Regions from separate parts of the Serratia sp. TSA_198.1 genome, predicted to be linked through region 1. Evidence: predicted binding sites of a transcription regulator. Region 1 holds the regulator's gene; each other region holds the start of a gene.

Region 1 (4,523 bases):
GCTTTGCCACTGTGGCCACAGCCAGATGGTGCCGCCGAACACCAACACGCAGCCGATCAGGGTGTCGATAAGGCGGGGGATCAGGAAATGTGTGCCGTTCAGCGCCAGCAGTTGCAGGGTATAGACCGCCGTCACCGTAAAGCCAATCACCGCCAGCCCGTAGTTTTTACGCGAAACCAGATAGGCCGCCAGCGTAATGACCAGCATCACGCTCAGGGTCGCGCCCTCGGGCATTTGCAACTGTAGCAGCCCGGCAGCGATCACCAGCCCGGCCAACGTGCCGAGCGCACGGTGCTGGATGCGAACCCGGGTGGCATTGTAGCCGTTCTGGCTCACCAGCATGACGGTCAGCAGGATCCAGTAAGGTTTTGGCAGATTGAAAACCATCCCCAGGCTGCTGCCCGCCGCCAGCATTACCCCCAGCCGTGCCGCATTGCGCAGGGCGTTGGATTTAAACGACAGGTAGCTGAACAGCGCCGGCCAGAACGGCAGGCGGTTTTGATTGGCCATCAGGTCGCGACGGTATAACGGATGCTGGGTGCGCAGCAGGCGAGCGATGCGGCTGAAGTGGTAGTAACAGAACTGACCCACCGGATTGTCGGGGTGCTGTGCGGCCACTTTTTCCAATGCTGCCAGCTCGTTGGTCATACTGAAGCGCTGGGAGTATTGATGATAGAGAATATCGTGCGCCACCGTGCGCAGCCGGCCGGCAATCACCTGCGCATTGCGGCGGATAATCGCCTCGGCCTGGCTCTGCTCCACCAGTTTTTGCACTTCTTCCGGCAGGTGCAGGCTGACGGTAATGTGTTCTTGTAAATCCAGCGCGACCTGAAAGGTTCGCTGCAGGCGTTTTTGCTCGAGATTATTGGCGTGCGGCAAAAAGTTGAGCTGCTGATACAGCAGGCTGATCAGGTCCATCACTTTTTGCTGGCGCACCAGCAGTGGCGGTAACGCGGTTTGCGGATCGGTATGTTGGGTTAACAGGGAATACTTGGCTTCGAAGTAGTCCGCCAGTTCCAGATAAAGCTGGCTCAACGATTCGCGCATCGGCTGTTCTTTCCACAGCTTGAACCAGAACCAGGTGAACAGGCCGTACCAGGCGGTACCCACCACATACAGTAAGGGGGCGTACCACAGCGGCACCGTGCCGGCCATGCTGAGAGAAAAGATGGCGGCGATCAACGCGGCGGGGAGCAGGCGGGCATGTAACGGGCTGATCTCGCCGCTGACGCCGAGCAGCAGAGCCAGGCCGAGCATCAACGCCGGCAGCGGCAATTGCCACAGCAACGCCTGCTGCAGCAACAGGCTGCTGAGTGCAAACAGTGAGCCGCCGACGATCAGGCGTTTGAAAAAACGTTTGTGGGGCGTGTCCAGCCCGGCGATGTTACAGCAGGCGGGAACCAGGGAAAACAGCAGGCCGAGTTGCAGGTGGCCGATCAGCAGGCCAAAGAGCACCGGCAGACACAGCACCAGCGTTTGCCGCAGTGCGTAATTGACTTCCGGGTGGTAAATCAGTCGACGCCACATGATCGGTCGGGGCATAAAAAAACGGCGCGAATCATCGCGCCGTTTTTTCAGTGATTAACGTGTGCCGTAAACGACAATGGTTTTGCCGTGGGCGGAGATCAGGTTTTGATCCTCCAGCATTTTCAGAATGCGGCCGACGGTTTCACGTGAACAACCGACGATCTGACCAATTTCCTGGCGGGTGATTTTGATCTGCATGCCGTCTGGGTGGGTCATGGCATCGGGTTGTTTCGCCAGGTTCAGCAGCGTTTGCGCGATGCGACCGGTAACGTCCAGGAAGGCGAGGTTACCCACTTTCTCTGAGGTCACTTGCAGGCGGCTTGCCATCTGCGCTGACAGGCGCATCAGGATGTCCGGGTTGACCTGAATCAGTTGGCGGAATTTCTTGTAAGAAATCTCAGCCACTTCACAGGCGGTTTTCGCCCTGACCCAGGCGCTACGCTCCTGGCCTTCTTCAAATAATCCAAGCTCGCCGATGAAATCCCCCTGGTTAAGGTAGGACAAGATCATCTCTTTACCTTCTTCATCTTTAATCAGCACCGCGACGGAGCCTTTTACGATGTAGTAAAGCGTTTCGGCTTTTTCACCTTGGTGAATCAGCGTACTTTTGGATGGATATTTGTGGATATGGCAATGAGACAGGAACCATTCGAGTGTAGGGTCTGTTTGCGGTTTGCCGAGAACCATTCGCTGTTATCCTCTGTTGTTATCGCTGCCTTGTGTCACAGGGGTCAGAGTTCCCTGTAAAACGTGCTGTCGCCGTTGTTTTAAGGGTGGCTGGCAGCAGGTTTTGAGGCGTGTCATAAATATACGCTGTCGCTCTAGCATATTAACTTGCCGGGAGAGCTGCAAGCTACATTCTATTAACATACCGGTAAAGGAGCCTTTCTCTGGGAGTTTCCCTGAAATCAGTGTCCCGGAAAGATTTATTGCGGCTCTGTTTGTAGCACAGAGTGAGGCGGGTGTCTCGTGTTGTCTTGCTTGCGCATGACCAGCATCAGGTTCCGTTGCCAGTTTCTATGCGAAAGCGTACTCTGATTTTAAGAAATTAATCGGAGTGACCAATATGCAGGCAAGAGTTAAGTGGGTGGAAGGGTTGACGTTTCTGGGGGAATCCGCGTCTGGCCATCAGGTGTTGATGGACGGCAACGCCGGCGATAAAGCCCCCAGCCCGATGGAAATGGTGCTGATGTCGGTGGGGGGATGCAGCGCTATCGACGTGGTGTCGATCCTGAAAAAAGGGCGTAATGACGTGCGTGATTGCGAGGTGAAATTGACCTCCGAACGGCGTGAAGAAGTGCCGCGCGTCTTTACCCATATCAACCTGCATTTTATCGTGACCGGCAAAGGTCTGACCGACAATATCGTTGAACGTGCGGTGAACCTCTCCGCCGAGAAATACTGCTCGGTGTCGTTGATGCTGAACAAGGCTGCCAGCGTGACTCACAGCTTTGAAATCCGCGACGTAGCGTAACGCGCAAGAATAAAGGGGCGCGGCCAACTGCCGCGCTCCGACCTATTACCCGATTTTTTTGCCTTCCAGCAGTTGCTGCACCAGCGGCGCCATGATCAGTTCCATCGCCAGCCCCATTTTGCCGCCCGGCACCACCAGCGTATTGATGTGCGAGATAAAAGAGCCTTGCAGCATCGCCAGCAGGTAAGGGAAATCGATCTGATCCAGCCCGCGGAAGTGAATCACCACGAAACTTTCATCCAGTGAAGGGATGGCTTTGGCGGCGAACGGGTTGGAGGTATCCACCGTCGGCACGCGCTGGAAGTTGATGTGGGTGCGCGAGAACTGCGGCGTGATGTAGTTGATATAATCCTCCATCGAACGCACCACCGAATCCATCACCGCTTCACGTGAATGCCCGCGCTCGCCGGTATCGCGGATCAGTTTTTGGATCCACTCCAGGTTAACGATCGGTACCACGCCGACCAGCAGATCGACATGTTTGGCCACGTCGGTATGTTCGGTAACCACGCCGCCATGCAACCCTTCATAGAACAGCACGTCGGTCGGCGCCGGCAGCGCTTCCCAAGGTGTAAAGGTGCCGGGGACCTGGTTATAAGGCACCGCTTCGTCGTAGGTATGAAGATACTTGCGCGACCGTCCGGTGCCGTTCTTGCCGTACTCGATAAAGCTCTGTTGCAGCAGACCGAAGTCGTTGGCCTCAGGCCCGAAATAGCTGATATGACGACCCAGATCGCGCGCTTTGCGGATCGCCGCGTCCATTTCCGGCCGGGTATAGCGGTGGAAGCTGTCGCCTTCCAGCTCCGCCGCGCGGATGTTCAACTGCTGGAATATCTTGCGGAACGCCACGCTGGTGGTGGTGGTGCCGGCGCCGCTGGAGCCGGTCACTGCGATAACGGGATGTTTGGCGGACATGGTGGTTGTCACTCCGTGTTAAATGCGCCGGCGTCAGAGTAGGGTTATTGGTCTGTTTGACGCCCTTTTCGCCAAGGGCAAAATTCCGCGCGCGGGTTTGCAATGGTTCATTGTTACCTGATTTTTTCCGTCAGTCATAGAACCGGCAGCCACTAATTTTCTTCCTGCCCGGCACGGAACTGCCCGCGCGGCATGATGTTGACGGTTTCATGCAGTTCTGACCATACCAGCAGGACCTCGCCGTTTTTCAACTGGCGGCGAACGTCTTCCACTTTTTGCTCCAGCGAACGTTCGTGTTCACCGTAGTCGGTGCCTTCGCGCAGCACAAAGGATTCGATCAGGCTGTTCAGGGTCTCGGTTTCCAGTTCTTTCCAGGGGATAATCACGGTGCGGGTTCCAGATAAGGGGAAAGCCAGGATGGAATGCGGTATTCCAGCCACATGTGGGGTTTGTTCAAACTGCCGCCGACAAAGCCGACGTGGCCGCCAAACTCGGTCAGCTGGTATTCAATGTTGCGCGGCAGGCCGGCGATGTCGGGGATCACTTCGTCGGTCATGAAGGGATCGTCTTTGGCATGGATGATCAGCAGCGGCGTCTGAATGGCCGG
Region 2 (4,523 bases), on a different contig from region 1:
ATGTTCCTGATGTTGATTGCCGCCGCGTTATTGAGCCTGCTATTCTTTTTCCTCGGCCACCGGCTGGCGCAGAAACAGCAACCGAACTCTATTGCCACCTACGTGGAATAAGACTGCGCGCGACCTTTAGCCGGTGCTGCCAACCTGCCCAACGGGCATGAATGTCATAGAGAGAATTCATGGTGTGATTTGTGGCGCAGATCACAGTTTAATTGTATGATGAATACATCAGTTAAACGGGAAAAGGTGATGGCCAACGTGCTTACACTGTGCTGGAAATACCTGAGGGCAATCGTCCTTATCTACCTCTGCTTGTTTGCCGGCAATGCCATCGCGGCGCTACTGCCGATCGCCATTCCCGGTAGCATTATCGGCATGCTAATCCTGTTTGCCCTGCTCTCCAGCCAAATTTTGCCGGCGAAGTGGGTCAAGCCCGGCTGTCATCTGCTGATCCGTTATATGGTGCTGCTGTTCGTGCCGATTGGCGTCGGCGTGATGAACTATTACGACCAAATCATCGAACATCTCAGCCCGCTGGTGGTTTCCTGCGTTATCAGCACCCTGATGGTGCTGATCGTCGTCGCCTGCACCTCTCATTATTTTCACCGTGAACGTAAAATCATCGGCAGTGACGATCCTGCGGAGGGTAAAAAATGATCCATGAAATCTGGTGGTCATTGCCGTTGACACTGTTGGTCTACTTCGCGGCTCGCTGGCTGGCTCAGCGGCTGAAGATGCCGCTGCTGAACCCGCTGCTGGTTTCCATGGCGGTGATCATTCCCCTGCTACTGCTGACCGGCGTTCCCTATGAACGCTATTTTCAGGGCAGCAAAATTCTCAACGACTTGCTGCAACCGGCGGTGGTGGCGCTGGCCTTCCCGCTGTATGAGCAGTTGCATCAGATCCGCGCTCGCTGGAAGTCGATTATCGCAGTGTGCTTTATCGGCAGCATGACGGCGATGATCAGCGGCGGCGCCATCGCGTTGTGGATGGGCGCAACGCCGGAAATTGCCGCATCAATCATGCCGAAATCCGTCACTACGCCGATCGCCATGGCGGTAGCGGGATCCCTTGGCGGCATCCCCGCAATCAGCGCCGTCTGCGTTATTTTCGCCGGCATCTTCGGTTCGGTATTTGGCCATTCGCTGTTCAGAATGCTGAAAATCACCACCCGTTCGGCACGCGGCCTGGCGATGGGCACCGCTTCGCATGCCATAGGCACGGCACGTTGTGCGGAAATGGACTATCAGGAAGGCGCTTTCAGCTCGCTGGCGCTGGTGATCTGCGGGATTATTACTTCTCTGCTGGCGCCCTTTGTCTTCCCGGTGCTGCTGCATCTGTTCGGTTAAAGGGTTGGAAACTTGCGATACATCTCGCATTTATCGTTTTCATTGCAGTGATTTCATCAATAAAGAGATATAAGTCACACTTTATTACTTCAAGGCTGCCTAAAATGTTATCCCGTTAACCTGTAGAGAGATTTTCTATGCACCCGCGTTTTCACACCGCTTTCGGCGAACTGTCCGCGACATTGCAATCCGTCCTGCTGCCTTATTTTGATGCGCCTGATTTCCCGGCCATGTTCAGCGCGGAGCAGGTAGACGCGATCAAGCAGCGCTGCGGGCTGGATGATGATGCTCTGGCATTTGCCCTGCTGCCTTTGGCGGCGGCCTGCTCGTTAACGCCGATCTCCCATTTCCACGTCGGTGCCATTGCCCGCGGCCAGAGCGGCAATCTCTATTTTGGCGCCAATATGGAATTCAGCGGTGCGCCGATGCAACAAACCATTCATGCAGAACAGTGTGCCGTGACCCACGCCTGGCTGCGCGGTGAATCTGGCCTGGTCTCCATCACCGTTAACTACACGCCTTGCGGCCACTGCCGCCAGTTTATGAACGAACTGAACAGCGGCAGCGGCCTGCAAATTCGCCTGCCCGGCCGTGAGCCTGCCACGCTTGGCGACTATCTGCCGGATTCATTCGGCCCGAAAGATCTGGATATCGCCACGCTGCTGATGGACCGGGTCGATCAGGGCTACCAGTTGACGCTGTCTGACGAACTGGAGAAAGCCGCGCTGGCCGCCGCTAACCAAAGCCATGCCCCCTACAGCAACGCCCACAGCGGTGTCGCACTGGAGGCCGAAGACGGCACGATTTACGCCGGGCGCTATGCGGAGAACGCCGCCTTTAACCCGAGCCTGCCGCCGCTGCAGGCCGCGTTGATTCTGCTGAACGTCTCCGGAAGCGACTGCCAGAAAATCCGCCGCGCGGTACTGGCCGAGCCGCAAACCGCTATCCTCACCCAGTGGGATGCAACCCGCGCCACGCTGGAAGCGCTGGGTTGCCAAGACGTCAGTCGCATCACTTTCTAATCCCGATCACGGCGGTGCCGCCCGGCGCCGCTGTTAACAGCCCCGTAAGCCGATTACAATGGCATTCACGTCTTAAAACACTTTCTTTAGTTAAATTAGGACGTGATCGTCGATAATTACGCCAATTTACCTCATGATCCGATAACAATTGCTGTACATATTTTCCCGATCTTTTAGGATCGGCATCATAAAAGCTATCCGATACGTTGAAGAGCAAAACAATGGAACTTGAATACGAAAGCAAACGCCCCCTCTACATCCCTTACGCCGGCCCGATTCTGCTGGAATTTCCGCTGCTGAACAAAGGCAGCGCCTTCACTGAAGATGAACGCAGCCATTTCAACCTGCATGGTTTACTGCCTGAAGCGGTGGAAACCATCGAAGAGCAGGTTGAGCGCGCCTATCGTCAGTATCAGGATTTCAAGAACGATAACGACAAACACATCTATCTGCGCAACATCCAGGATACCAACGAAACCCTGTTTTACCGCCTGCTGGACGCGCATCTGAGCGAGATGATGCCTATCATCTACACCCCGACGGTCGGTGAAGCCTGTGAGCATTTCTCCGACATCTACCGCCGCGCGCGCGGGTTGTTTATCTCCTACCCAAACCGCGATCGCATCGACGATATGCTGCAAAACGCCACCAAGCAAAACGTCAAAGTGATCGTAGTCACCGACGGTGAGCGTATTCTCGGCTTGGGCGATCAGGGCATCGGCGGCATGGGCATTCCTATCGGCAAGCTGTCGCTGTATACCGCCTGTGGCGGCATCAGCCCGGCCTACACTCTGCCGGTAGTGCTGGACGTTGGCACCAACAACCCGCAGCGCCTTAACGATCCGCTGTACATGGGCTGGCGCCACCCGCGCATCTCCGGCGATGAATACCACGCCTTTGTCGAAGAGTTCATTCAGGCCGTAAAACGCCGCTGGCCAAATGTGCTGCTGCAGTTCGAAGACTTCGCGCAGAACAACGCCACTCCGCTGCTGAACCGCTATCGCGATGAGATTTGCTGCTTCAACGACGATATTCAGGGCACCGCAGCGGTCACCCTTGGCAGCCTGATCGCCGCCAGCCGCGCCGCCGGCAGCCAGTTGCGCGACCAAACCGTGACCTTCCTTGGCGCCGGTTCAGCCGGTTGCGGCATCGCCGAGCAGATTATCGCGCAGATGAAATCTGAAGGATTGAGCGAAGCCGAAGCGCGCGCCCGGGTCTTCATGGTGGACCGTTTCGGCCTGCTGACCGACAAACTGCCCAACCTGCTCGATTTCCAGAGCAAACTGGTGCAAAAGAGCGAGAACCTGGCTTCATGGCAGACCTCCAGCGACGCTATCTCGCTGCTGGACGTAGTGCGTAACGCCAAACCGAGCATTTTGATCGGCGTTTCCGGCCAGCCGGGCCTGTTTACCGAAGAGCTGATCCGCGAAATGCACAAGCATTGTCCGCGTCCGATCGTCATGCCGCTGTCCAACCCGACCTCGCGCGTGGAAGCCCGCCCGGAAGACATCATCAACTGGACCGACGGTGCCGCACTGGTCGCGACCGGCAGCCCGTTCGCGCCGGTGAGCTATAAAGACCAGCTGTTCCCTATCGCCCAATGCAACAACTCCTATATCTTCCCGGGGATTGGTTTGGGCGTGTTGGCTTCCGGCGCCACTCGCGTAACCGACGCCATGCTGATGGCGGCCAGCCGTGCGCTGGCAGATTGTTCGCCGCTGGCGACCGACGGGCATGGCGCACTGTTGCCGAATATCGACGATATTCAGGGCGTCTCCAAGTGCATCGCGATGGAAGTGGGTAAAGCGGCGCAGTTGCAGGGAATGGCGGTGGTCACCTCTGAAGAAGCGCTGTCGAAAGCCATTGAACACAACTTCTGGCGACCGCAGTACCGCAGCTACAAACGCACCTCGTTCTGATTTACGCAGGTGAAGCGCAAGGTCCGGCACGCCGGACCTTTTTTATTGTCAAAACCGCCTAAAAATGCGGCGCAATACGTGCTTCAGGCGGTGGACAGCTTGCGTCAGCCAGTCAGGTAAAGTAGCCTTGAGCCATCTTTTTTGGCCCCTGTGCGCGTAAGGCAATAACATGTGGAAACGCCTGATAATCAGCCTGTTCATCATCATTGCGGTGTTGATGCTCTCGGCGCTCG
Region 3 (4,523 bases), on a different contig from region 1:
GCTGGTCCGTATCAGCCGCACCAGCTTTGCGCCGCGCAAGGGGGTGGTGCCATGAGCGACGCTATCTTGCGGGTTGAGCACCTGATGATGCATTTTGGCGGTATCAAGGCGCTGAACGACGTGAATCTGTCGGTTGAACGCGGCTCCATCACCGCATTGATTGGCCCTAACGGTGCCGGAAAAACCACGGTGTTCAACTGCCTGACCGGTTTCTACCGCGCCACCGGCGGCGCGATCCTGCTCAACACCCATAAGCGGCCGACCGACGTTATCCAGGTGTTGGGGCAGAAGTTCCGCGCCAGCGACTGGGTTAACCCAAAGCGGCTCGGGTCGCGCGTCTACTATAAAATGTTCGGCGGCACCCATCTGGTCAATCGCGCCGGGCTGGCGCGCACCTTCCAGAATATCCGGCTGTTCCGCGAGATGTCGGTGGTGGAGAATCTGCTGGTGGCCCAGCACATGCTGAGCAACCGCAATTTGATCGCCGGCGTGCTCAATACGCCCGGTTATCGCCGGGCGGAAAACGACGCGCTGAACCGCGCCTTCTACTGGCTGGAGGTGGTGGAGCTGACGGACTGCGCCAACCGGCTGGCGGGGGAGATGTCCTACGGCCAGCAGCGGCGGCTGGAGATTGCCCGCGCCATGTGCACCACGCCGGAGATGATTTGTCTCGACGAACCGGCCGCCGGGCTGAACCCGGTGGAGACGGCGACGCTGAGCCGCATTATCCGTTTTCTGCGCCAGCATCACGGCATTACGGTGCTGTTGATCGAACACGATATGGGCATGGTGATGGAGATCTCCGATCGGGTGATTGTGCTCGATCACGGCGACGTCATCGCCGAGGGTACGCCGAAAGAAATTCAGCATAACGACACGGTGATCGCCGCTTACCTTGGCGCAGATGAAGAGGAGCTGGCGGGATGAGCAATGCGATGTTGGAGTTTCGCGACGTAGACGTGTTTTATGGCCCGATCCAGGCGTTGCAGCAAGTGTCGTTGCAGGTGAACGAAGGGGAAACGGTAGCGCTGATCGGTGCCAACGGCGCGGGGAAATCCACGCTGCTGATGTCAATTTTCGGCCAGCCGCGCATCAGCGGCGGGCAGATCTTGTTTTGCGGCGAAGATATCAGCCGGCGCTCCACCCATTACGTGGCCAGCAGCGGCATCGCCCAGGCGCCCGAAGGGCGGCGTATTTTCCCGGATATGAGCGTGGAGGAAAACCTGCTGATGGGCACTATTACTGTCGGCAACCGTTATGTGGATGAAGATTTGCAACGCATGTTCGATCTGTTCCCGCGCCTGAAGGAGCGGCGCAACCAGCGTGCGATGACCATGTCCGGCGGTGAGCAGCAAATGTTGGCCATCGCCCGTGCGCTGATGAGCCGGCCGAAGCTGCTGCTGCTGGATGAGCCGAGCCTGGGCCTGGCGCCGATTATCGTCAAACAGATCTTCAGTATTCTGCGCGAGCTGACCCGTGGCGGCATGACGCTGTTTCTGGTGGAACAAAATGCCAACCATGCGCTGAAACTCTCCGATCGCGGCTATGTGATGGTCAACGGCCAAATTCGTCTGACCGGCAGCGGTGCGGAGTTGTTGAGCAATCAGGAGGTGAGGAAAGCCTATCTGGGCGGGATTTGAACCCTCAGGCCGGGGGCCAGGAGGCTCCCGGCCAGCGTTCAAAACTGGCGTTGGATCCAGCGTACGTTCAGCCGCACCAGCGCGATGATGCCGTTGGACAACCAACGCAGGCCGGCGGGCAAATCGCGGCGGCGAATATCCAGCAGCAGCACGGTGCGTACTTCCTCGCTGTCATTCCACACTTCGTGTTCGAAGGTATCGTCCCACAGCATAAATTCTCCCTCGTTCAACCGGTATTCGCGCCCATCGACTTTCAGCACCGCAGCGGGAACGCCGTCGGCCCGTTTGGGCATCGACAGCACCAGATAACCGCGCAGAATGCCGCGAAACGGGCCACGGTGCGCCGGCACCTGTTTGCCGGGCGCCAGGAAAGACAGCGAAGCGGAAAGCACATCCGGTGAGGTGGCGATCAATTCGGCAAGCGTCGGGCAGCGTTCAAGATTGCGGGTTATCGGCTGGCCATAGGCCTGCATGATAAACATCCGCCAGTCGCGCGCGTCATTGGCGGAGATCGACGCCTGTTCGCTCATGATCTCGTGAAAACGCGGGATATTGCGCAGATCCTGGGCAACGCTCAGTGCCTCATCACGTATCTGCGGCCAGGCTGCGGTAAAACGTTGTGCGTCGGGGAACAGGCGATCGCTATCGAGCACCGGCGCGCCGGAGATGCGGCGATCGTAAATACCGCGTAACCGCAGCACTGCCCAATCATAGATGAATGACATGGTTTCCTCGTTAATAAGGTGCGACTGCCGGGTGATCAAATACTGTGAGAAAAAAGGTATGGGTTCAACAGATTAGCACAGCATTTCGTCATGCGGGAGTGGCAGCGGCCTGTGCTGAGACAGGCGGGGTGAAGCGGGGGATCGGCCCGGAGGATTGACCGGTAACGGGTGTTCCAGTTCGGCAGCAGGTTGTCGAAAAATACAGCACAATAAAAATGTGACGCATATCGCATTTTAATCGGCGGTTGGTTAAAATATCGCTACTGCTCGCCTCTGTCCGGACCCCGTTAAATATGGAACACACCCACGTCTCGCGCTCGACCGCCTGGTTGCGCGTGGTTGTCCTCGCCATTTCGGCCTTTATCTTCAATACCACCGAGTTTATTCCGGTCGGGTTATTGAGCGATATCGCCCAAAGCTTCTCGATGCAAACCGAGCAGGTCGGGTTGATCATCACGATTTACGCCTGGATCGTCGCCGCCGCTTCACTGGCGTGCATGCTGCTGACCAGCAAGATTGAGCGCCGCAAACTGCTGATCGGGGTGTTTGTTCTGTTTATCGCCAGCCATGTGTTGACCGCCGTGGCGTGGAACTTCACCACGCTGGTGATTTCCCGCGCCGGGGTCGCGCTGGCCCACTCGGTATTCTGGTCGATCACCGCCTCGCTGGCGATTCGCGTGGCCCCTGCAGGCAAGAAAGCGCACGCGTTGAGCATGCTGGCGGGCGGAACCGCACTGGCGATGGTGCTTGGCCTGCCGTTGGGGCGCATCGTCGGCCAACTGCTGGGGTGGCGCATGACCTTTATCGGCATCGCGGTCTGCGCCACTTTCGCGCTGGCGCTGCTGTGGCGTCTGTTACCGATACTGAAAAGCGAGCATTCCGGCTCCCTGGCCAGCGTGCCGGTCCTGTTTAAGCGCCCGGCGCTGGTTCGCCTGTATATGCTGACCATTATCGTGGTGACGGCGCATTTTGCCGCCTATAGCTATATCGAACCCTTTATCCAGACCGTGGCCGGGCTGTCGGAAAACTTCACCACCCTGATGCTGTTGCTGTTCGGGGCCGCCGGCATTTTCGGCAGCCTGCTGTTCAGTCGTTTCAGCGAACGTTTCCCGTCGGGCTTTTTCATCGGTGCCATCGCATTGTTGATGTTGAGCCTGCTGCTGCTGCTGCCGGCCTCCGGTGACGAAACCCACCTGACGCTGTTGTTTGCGGTATGGGGCGTGGCGATTATGGCGATTGGCCTGTCGATGCAGGCCAAGGTATTGAACCTGGCGCCAGACGCCACCGACGTTGCGATGTCTATCTACTCCGGGTTGTACAATTTCGGTATCGGCGCGGGTGCGCTGTTGGGCAATCAGGTCAGCCTGCACCTGGGCATGGGCAACATCGGCTTTGTCGGCGCACCGCTGGCGTTGATTGCTCTGGGCTGGTGCCTGTTCAGCTTCTATCGCAGCGAGCGTTTATTGCAGCATCGGGCCTGACGGCTGCGTTTACTTTTCTTGTGCCGCGCCGTCATGCGCATGCAAACGGCCTAATAACATAAACACCAGCAATGCGGTGCCGGCTGCGCCAACGGCCAGCAGATAAAGCAGGGTGCGGAACGCCTGATCATAGATCTGCAGCGTTAGCCGGCGTTGGCTGGGCAGCAATGCGGCGGCGTGGTCGAGATCGCCCAGCGCCGCGCGGTTGGCCGCCTCGGTGATGGAGTGCGTACCGGCAGCGCCGGACAGTGCGTCAAGCAGGCCACCCTGAATCAGCAAGGCGAGCACCGCGCCGGCAATCGCGATGGCGATGCCATCGGCTGAGACACGTACCGCGTTGAAAATGCCGGTAGCCATACCCGCCCGCTCTTTTTCCACCACGCTGACCGCCATCGCATCCATCAATCCCCAGGGCAGGCCGATACCGGTGCCGATCAACAGCATCGGTACTATCAGGCCGTTACCGCTATCTTCCGTTAACCCATGACCGAGCCAGGCCAATCCTGCGGCGGTCAGCAGCAACCCGACGCCGGAGAGCAGGCCAGAGGTAAAACGCCGCGCCAACAGTGCCGCGATAAAGGGCACTATCAGCAAGGGCGCCGCCAGGGCAATCATGGTTTTGCCGGCCTCGAATGCGCTCTGCCCGTCAATGCCGATAAAGCGCCCCGGCAGCATGA
Region 4 (4,523 bases), on a different contig from region 1:
CCGGTCGGCACCAGCGTCACGCTACCCGGCGGATGCGCCATCAGTGTATCGATGATCAAGTCCACCGCATGGCGCGGCTCCAGCGTCAGGGTCGGCTCCGGCAGTGCCGGGCCGTCAAGGCCGGACTCACCGTGAATATCGGGCGCTACCTCAATCTGCCGCACCAGCGGGCGCGGGCAGCCGGCGGCAAAGGGGACGCCGGTGATATTGGCGATACGCGCGACGGCCAGCGCGTTGCGGGTGACCTTATCCAGCGTCTGGTTGCCGACCACGGTGGTGACCGCCAGCAGTTCGATCTGCGGGTTGCCCCAGGCCAGCAGCAAGGCAATGGCGTCGTCATGCCCAGGGTCGCAATCCAGTATGATTTTTTTCATTTTTATTCCTGATGCAGAGGAGAGGTGCCCGCAGCATAGCGCAGCGTTGCAGAGAGGAGTAATGCCAATGGTGCTTTTGTTAATCGCATCAAAGCATTGCCAATGTCGCGGTGTAAGTAAACGTAAATCCCCTCGCCGGCGCTTTACCCTGGAGTGGAGTCCATGGTTTACATTGCTGCTTAGTGCGACACAGAAAGGGGGGAAATCATGACAAAGAACGGATGGGCGCTGGCTGCCGTGCTGGCGGCAATGGGGTTATGGACGCTGCTGGCCTGGGGCGTCTCCGGCGTGCTGGGCTGGTTACCTGCACTGGTGGGCATGGCGGAGAACGGCTCTGCGCAGTTGGCGCCCCAGTTTACCGGCTTGCTCAGCCTGGTGCCGCAGGCGCTGCTGGAGGGCTGGTTGCCGATGCTGCAAGAACTGGGGCGCTGGCTGGCCGGCTCTTTCCCGTTGTTGCTCACCTGGGCGGGCTACGCCGTTTGGTTAATCTGGGGGCTGGGCATGCTGGCGCTGTTGCTGCTTGGCGCTCTGGCGCGCCGTTTTCTGATCAGCGGTAGCCCTGATAGACTTCCGCCACGCGCTTGAAGTACTCCGTGAGGTAGTCGATGCACACCTGCACCTTAAGCGGCAGCTTGTCTTTCTCGGTGTACAGGGCGTATACCGGGCGAGGATCCGAGTGATAGCTTTTGAACAGGATCTCGATCTCGCCGCGTTTGATCTCTTCGATCACCCACATCAGCGGTGCATAGGCGATGCCGGCCCCGGCTTTCAGCCAGCGGATCATGGTTTGCGAATCGTTGGTGACAAAGCGCCCTTGCGGCGAGATGCGCGTGGTGATGCCTTCGGGGGCTATCAGCTCGAATTCGCTGTCCGGCCGCACGCTGTATTCCAGCCAGGAAAAGTTGACCATGTCGCTGGGTTTCTGCGGCGTGCCGTGCTGGCTGAGGTAACTTTTAGCGGCGCATATCACCATCGGCATTGAACCGAGGCGTTTGGAGAACAGACTGGAATCTTGCAGCGCGCCGGTGCGGATCACCACGTCCAGCCCGTCGGCAATCAGGTCCGGCGCCGGAATACCGGTCACCAGGTTCACCGTTAGACCGGGATATTCCTTCAGCATATCGGCGGTCATGGTCGCCAGCACGTTTTGCGCCATGGTGGACGAACTGCCGATGCGCAGCGTGCCGGTCGGCGTATTGTTAAACGCGTACAGCTGTTCGTGCACCTCGCTCACTTCCTGCAGCATGCGGCGGCAGCCCTGATAGTAAATTTTCCCGGCTTCCGTCAGGCCAATGCGGCGCGTGCTGCGGTTGAGCAGCTTGACCTGCAGCTCATTCTCCAGTTTGGAGACGGTCTGGCTGATAGACGAAACGCTCATATCAAGCTGGCGCGCCGCCGCCGTAAACGACCCGCATTCAACGACTTTTGCGAACACCGACATCCGTTTTAGTCTTTCCATTATTCACTCTGGCTTAAAAGTGATTTAGATCACAGATTGTTGATAGGTTGATAGTAAGCACGCTAATATAAACCGGTCGGGTGGAAAGACCTTACCAACGCGTGAGTGCGGTCGGCAGAGCAGCTTTGGCCGATCCCTCCGATATCCTCGCAATCCCTATCGCGGATGTATGCCCCTGAGTTTATCCTTTTTTCAGGTTCCTGACCTGTCTGGGCCGAAATTTGTGGTGCGCGTCAGCTAACATGTAAAGAGAATGTGAATGAGAAGAAAGGGTAACGCCCGGTGCAGTGAACAATAAGGAAAAATGGATGAGTTTGCTTCCGGTTATGGTCATCTTCGGACTGTCGTTTCCCCCGGTATTTTTTGAGTTGCTGGTATCGCTGGCGCTGTTTTTCTTGCTGCGCCGCCTGCTGCAACCCACCGGGATTTACGATTTTGTCTGGCATCCGGCGCTGTTTAATACTGCGCTGTATTGCTGTCTGTTCTATCTGATTTCACGTCTTTTCGTTTGAGGTCGCTGTGAAAAATTTCTCAATAAAAATAGTTCGAATCGCGATCACTTTGTTTCTGGTCCTGTTAGCGATCGTCGCCGTATTCAAAGCCTGGGTGTTTTACACCGAATCCCCCTGGACGCGTGACGCCAAGTTTACCGCCGACGTAGTGGCGATAGCGCCGGACGTCACCGGCCTGCTGACCGACGTGCCGGTGGTGGATAACCAACTGGTGAAAAAAGGGCAGGTGCTATTCGTTATCGACCGGCCGCGCTATGAGCAGGCCTTGGCGGAAGCCAGCGCCGATGTTGCCTATTATCAGACGCTGGCGGCGGAGAAAAAACGTGAAGCCGGCCGTCGCGTGCGTTTGGGCGTACAGGCGATGTCGCAAGAAGAGATCGACCAGGCGAACAACGTGCTGCAAACCGTGCAGCATCAGTTGGCGAAAGCCGTGGCGACCCGCGAGCTGGCGCAACTGGATCTGGAGCGTACCACGGTACGTGCGCCGGCCGACGGCTGGGTCACCAACCTGAACGTCCACAGCGGTGAATACATTACCCGCGGCTCAGTCGCTGTGGCGCTGGTGAAGAAAAACACCTTCTACATTCTGGCCTATCTGGAAGAAACCAAGCTGAATGGCCTGAACAAGGGCGACCGTGTGGAAATCACCCCACTGGGCAGCAACCGCATCATGCACGGCACCGTCGACAGCGTGGCCGCCGCCGTTAACAACAGCAGCAGCACCGTGAACAGCAAAGGGTTGGCGTCTATCGACAGCAACCTGGAGTGGGTGCGTCTGGCGCAGCGCGTACCGGTTAAAATCCTGCTGGACGACAAAGACCAGTTGCATCCGTACCCGGCCGGCACCACCGCAACCGTGGTGATCACCGGCAAGAACGATCGCAAGGCCGACAGCGGCTCGCCTTTTGTTCGCCTGATGCATCGGCTACGTGAGTTTGGCTAATGAATAGCCCAACGTTTATTCGGCTGAGATTCGCTTTCAAGCTCAGCTTCGCGATTGTGTTTGCCCTGTTTGTCGGTTTCCATCTCAATTTGGAAACCCCGCGCTGGTCGGCGATGACCGCCGCCATCGTGGCCGCCGGCCCGGCCTTTGCGGCGGGTGGCGAGCCGTTCTCCGGCGCCATTCGCCACCGCGGCTGGTTGCGCATTATCGGTACTTTTATCGGCTGTTTCGTCGGCCTGGTGATTATCGTCACCACCGCGCGTGCGCCGGTGGTGATGCTGCTGCTGTGTTGTATGTGGGCTGGGTTTTGTACCTGGATCTCTTCGCTGATCAAGGTTGAAAACTCCTACGCCTGGGGGCTTGCCGGTTATACCGCGCTGATCATCATCGTCACTGTCGCTACCAGCGAAGCCCATCTGCTGGAGGCGCCGCAGTTCGCTATTGAACGCTGCAGCGAGATTGTGCTGGGGATCGTCAGCGCGGTGCTGGCGGACCTGCTGTTCTCGCCGCGTTCGATCAAACTGGATATCGATCGGGCGGTAGACAAGCTGCTGGTGGATCAGTATTTGCTGATGCAGATGTGCGTCAGTAATGCCGAGAAAGAAGACATTGACCGCGCCTGGAGCAATCTGGTCAAAAGCACGACTGCGCTGAACGGCATGCGCAGCAACCTGATGATGGAGTCATCGCGCTGGCAGAAGGTCAACCGGCGCGTGCGGGCGTTGCATACTCTGTCGCTGACGCTGATTACTCAGGCTTGCGAGACCTATCTTATCCTGCTCAATCACCCGGATGCGGTGAAGGAAAATATCCGCGAACTGCTGATGGTGCCGGCGCAAACGCCGCAGGAGATCCACAAGCGCATGAAGCTGCTGCGCCAGGTACTGACCACCAACCGCACCGACGAGACGCTGCTGACCATCACCAGTTGGGTCGGCGCGGCCACGCGTTACCTGCTGTTGGCCAAAGGCGTGCATACCAACAGCAGCATCAGCGCAGTGGAAGAAGATGTGCTGAGCAGTGAAGTGGTGGTCAGACCGACCTCGGCGGAAGGGCATCACGCCATGATTAACGGCCTGCGCACCTTTGTGGCGACGACGTTTGGCAGCCTGTTGTGGCTGTGGACCGGCTGGACTTCCGGCAGCGGTTTTATGGTGATCATTGCGGTGATTACGTCGCTGGCGATGCGCACCCCGGCACCGCGCATGGTGGCGATGGATTTTGTGCTGGGCATG

What was found. Region 1 encodes CRP, which controls carbon source genes, mostly activating them, when cyclic AMP is high. Its sites were predicted from a motif close to ATGTGANNNNNNTCACAT; they were not measured.
Region 2: cdd (cytidine deaminase) is a predicted target of CRP. The motif match lies at 1,412-1,429, and genes of this name have one in related genera.
Region 3: ACUTSW_RS14000 (sugar transporter) is a predicted target of CRP. The motif match lies at 2,581-2,598, and genes of this name have one in related genera.
Region 4: aaeR (HTH-type transcriptional activator AaeR) is a predicted target of CRP. The motif match lies at 1,851-1,868, and genes of this name have one in related genera.

What each region holds. Positions count from the first base shown of each region.
Region 1 covers NZ_JBQZFP010000007.1:18,315-22,837, reverse strand. Annotated here, with positions in the region: gene ACUTSW_RS21680 (YccS/YhfK family putative transporter) at 1-1,527, opposite strand, end outside; gene crp (cAMP-activated global transcriptional regulator CRP) at 1,582-2,214, opposite strand; gene ACUTSW_RS21670 (OsmC family protein) at 2,594-3,001, shown strand; gene ACUTSW_RS21665 (phosphoribulokinase) at 3,047-3,916, opposite strand; gene ACUTSW_RS21660 (YheU family protein) at 4,069-4,302, opposite strand; gene ACUTSW_RS21655 (hydrolase) at 4,299-4,523, opposite strand, start outside.
Region 2 covers NZ_JBQZFP010000001.1:1,701,235-1,705,757, forward strand. Annotated here, with positions in the region: gene ACUTSW_RS08090 (MFS transporter) at 1-111, shown strand, start outside; gene ACUTSW_RS08095 (CidA/LrgA family protein) at 250-657, shown strand; gene ACUTSW_RS08100 (CidB/LrgB family autolysis modulator) at 654-1,349, shown strand; gene cdd (cytidine deaminase) at 1,487-2,371, shown strand; gene ACUTSW_RS08110 (NAD-dependent malic enzyme) at 2,593-4,290, shown strand; gene sanA (outer membrane permeability protein SanA) at 4,460-4,523, shown strand, end outside.
Region 3 covers NZ_JBQZFP010000002.1:565,037-569,559, forward strand. Annotated here, with positions in the region: gene livM (high-affinity branched-chain amino acid ABC transporter permease LivM) at 1-55, shown strand, start outside; gene ACUTSW_RS13985 (ABC transporter ATP-binding protein) at 52-927, shown strand; gene ACUTSW_RS13990 (ABC transporter ATP-binding protein) at 924-1,640, shown strand; gene ACUTSW_RS13995 (aspartyl/asparaginyl beta-hydroxylase domain-containing protein) at 1,679-2,365, opposite strand; gene ACUTSW_RS14000 (sugar transporter) at 2,659-3,846, shown strand; gene ACUTSW_RS14005 (MFS transporter) at 3,856-4,523, opposite strand, start outside.
Region 4 covers NZ_JBQZFP010000004.1:3,126-7,648, forward strand. Annotated here, with positions in the region: gene uriH (uridine-preferring nucleoside hydrolase UriH) at 1-374, opposite strand, end outside; gene ACUTSW_RS17315 (hypothetical protein) at 582-959, shown strand; gene aaeR (HTH-type transcriptional activator AaeR) at 922-1,833, opposite strand; gene aaeX (p-hydroxybenzoic acid efflux pump operon protein AaeX) at 2,142-2,345, shown strand; gene aaeA (p-hydroxybenzoic acid efflux pump subunit AaeA) at 2,353-3,288, shown strand; gene aaeB (p-hydroxybenzoic acid efflux pump subunit AaeB) at 3,288-4,523, shown strand, end outside.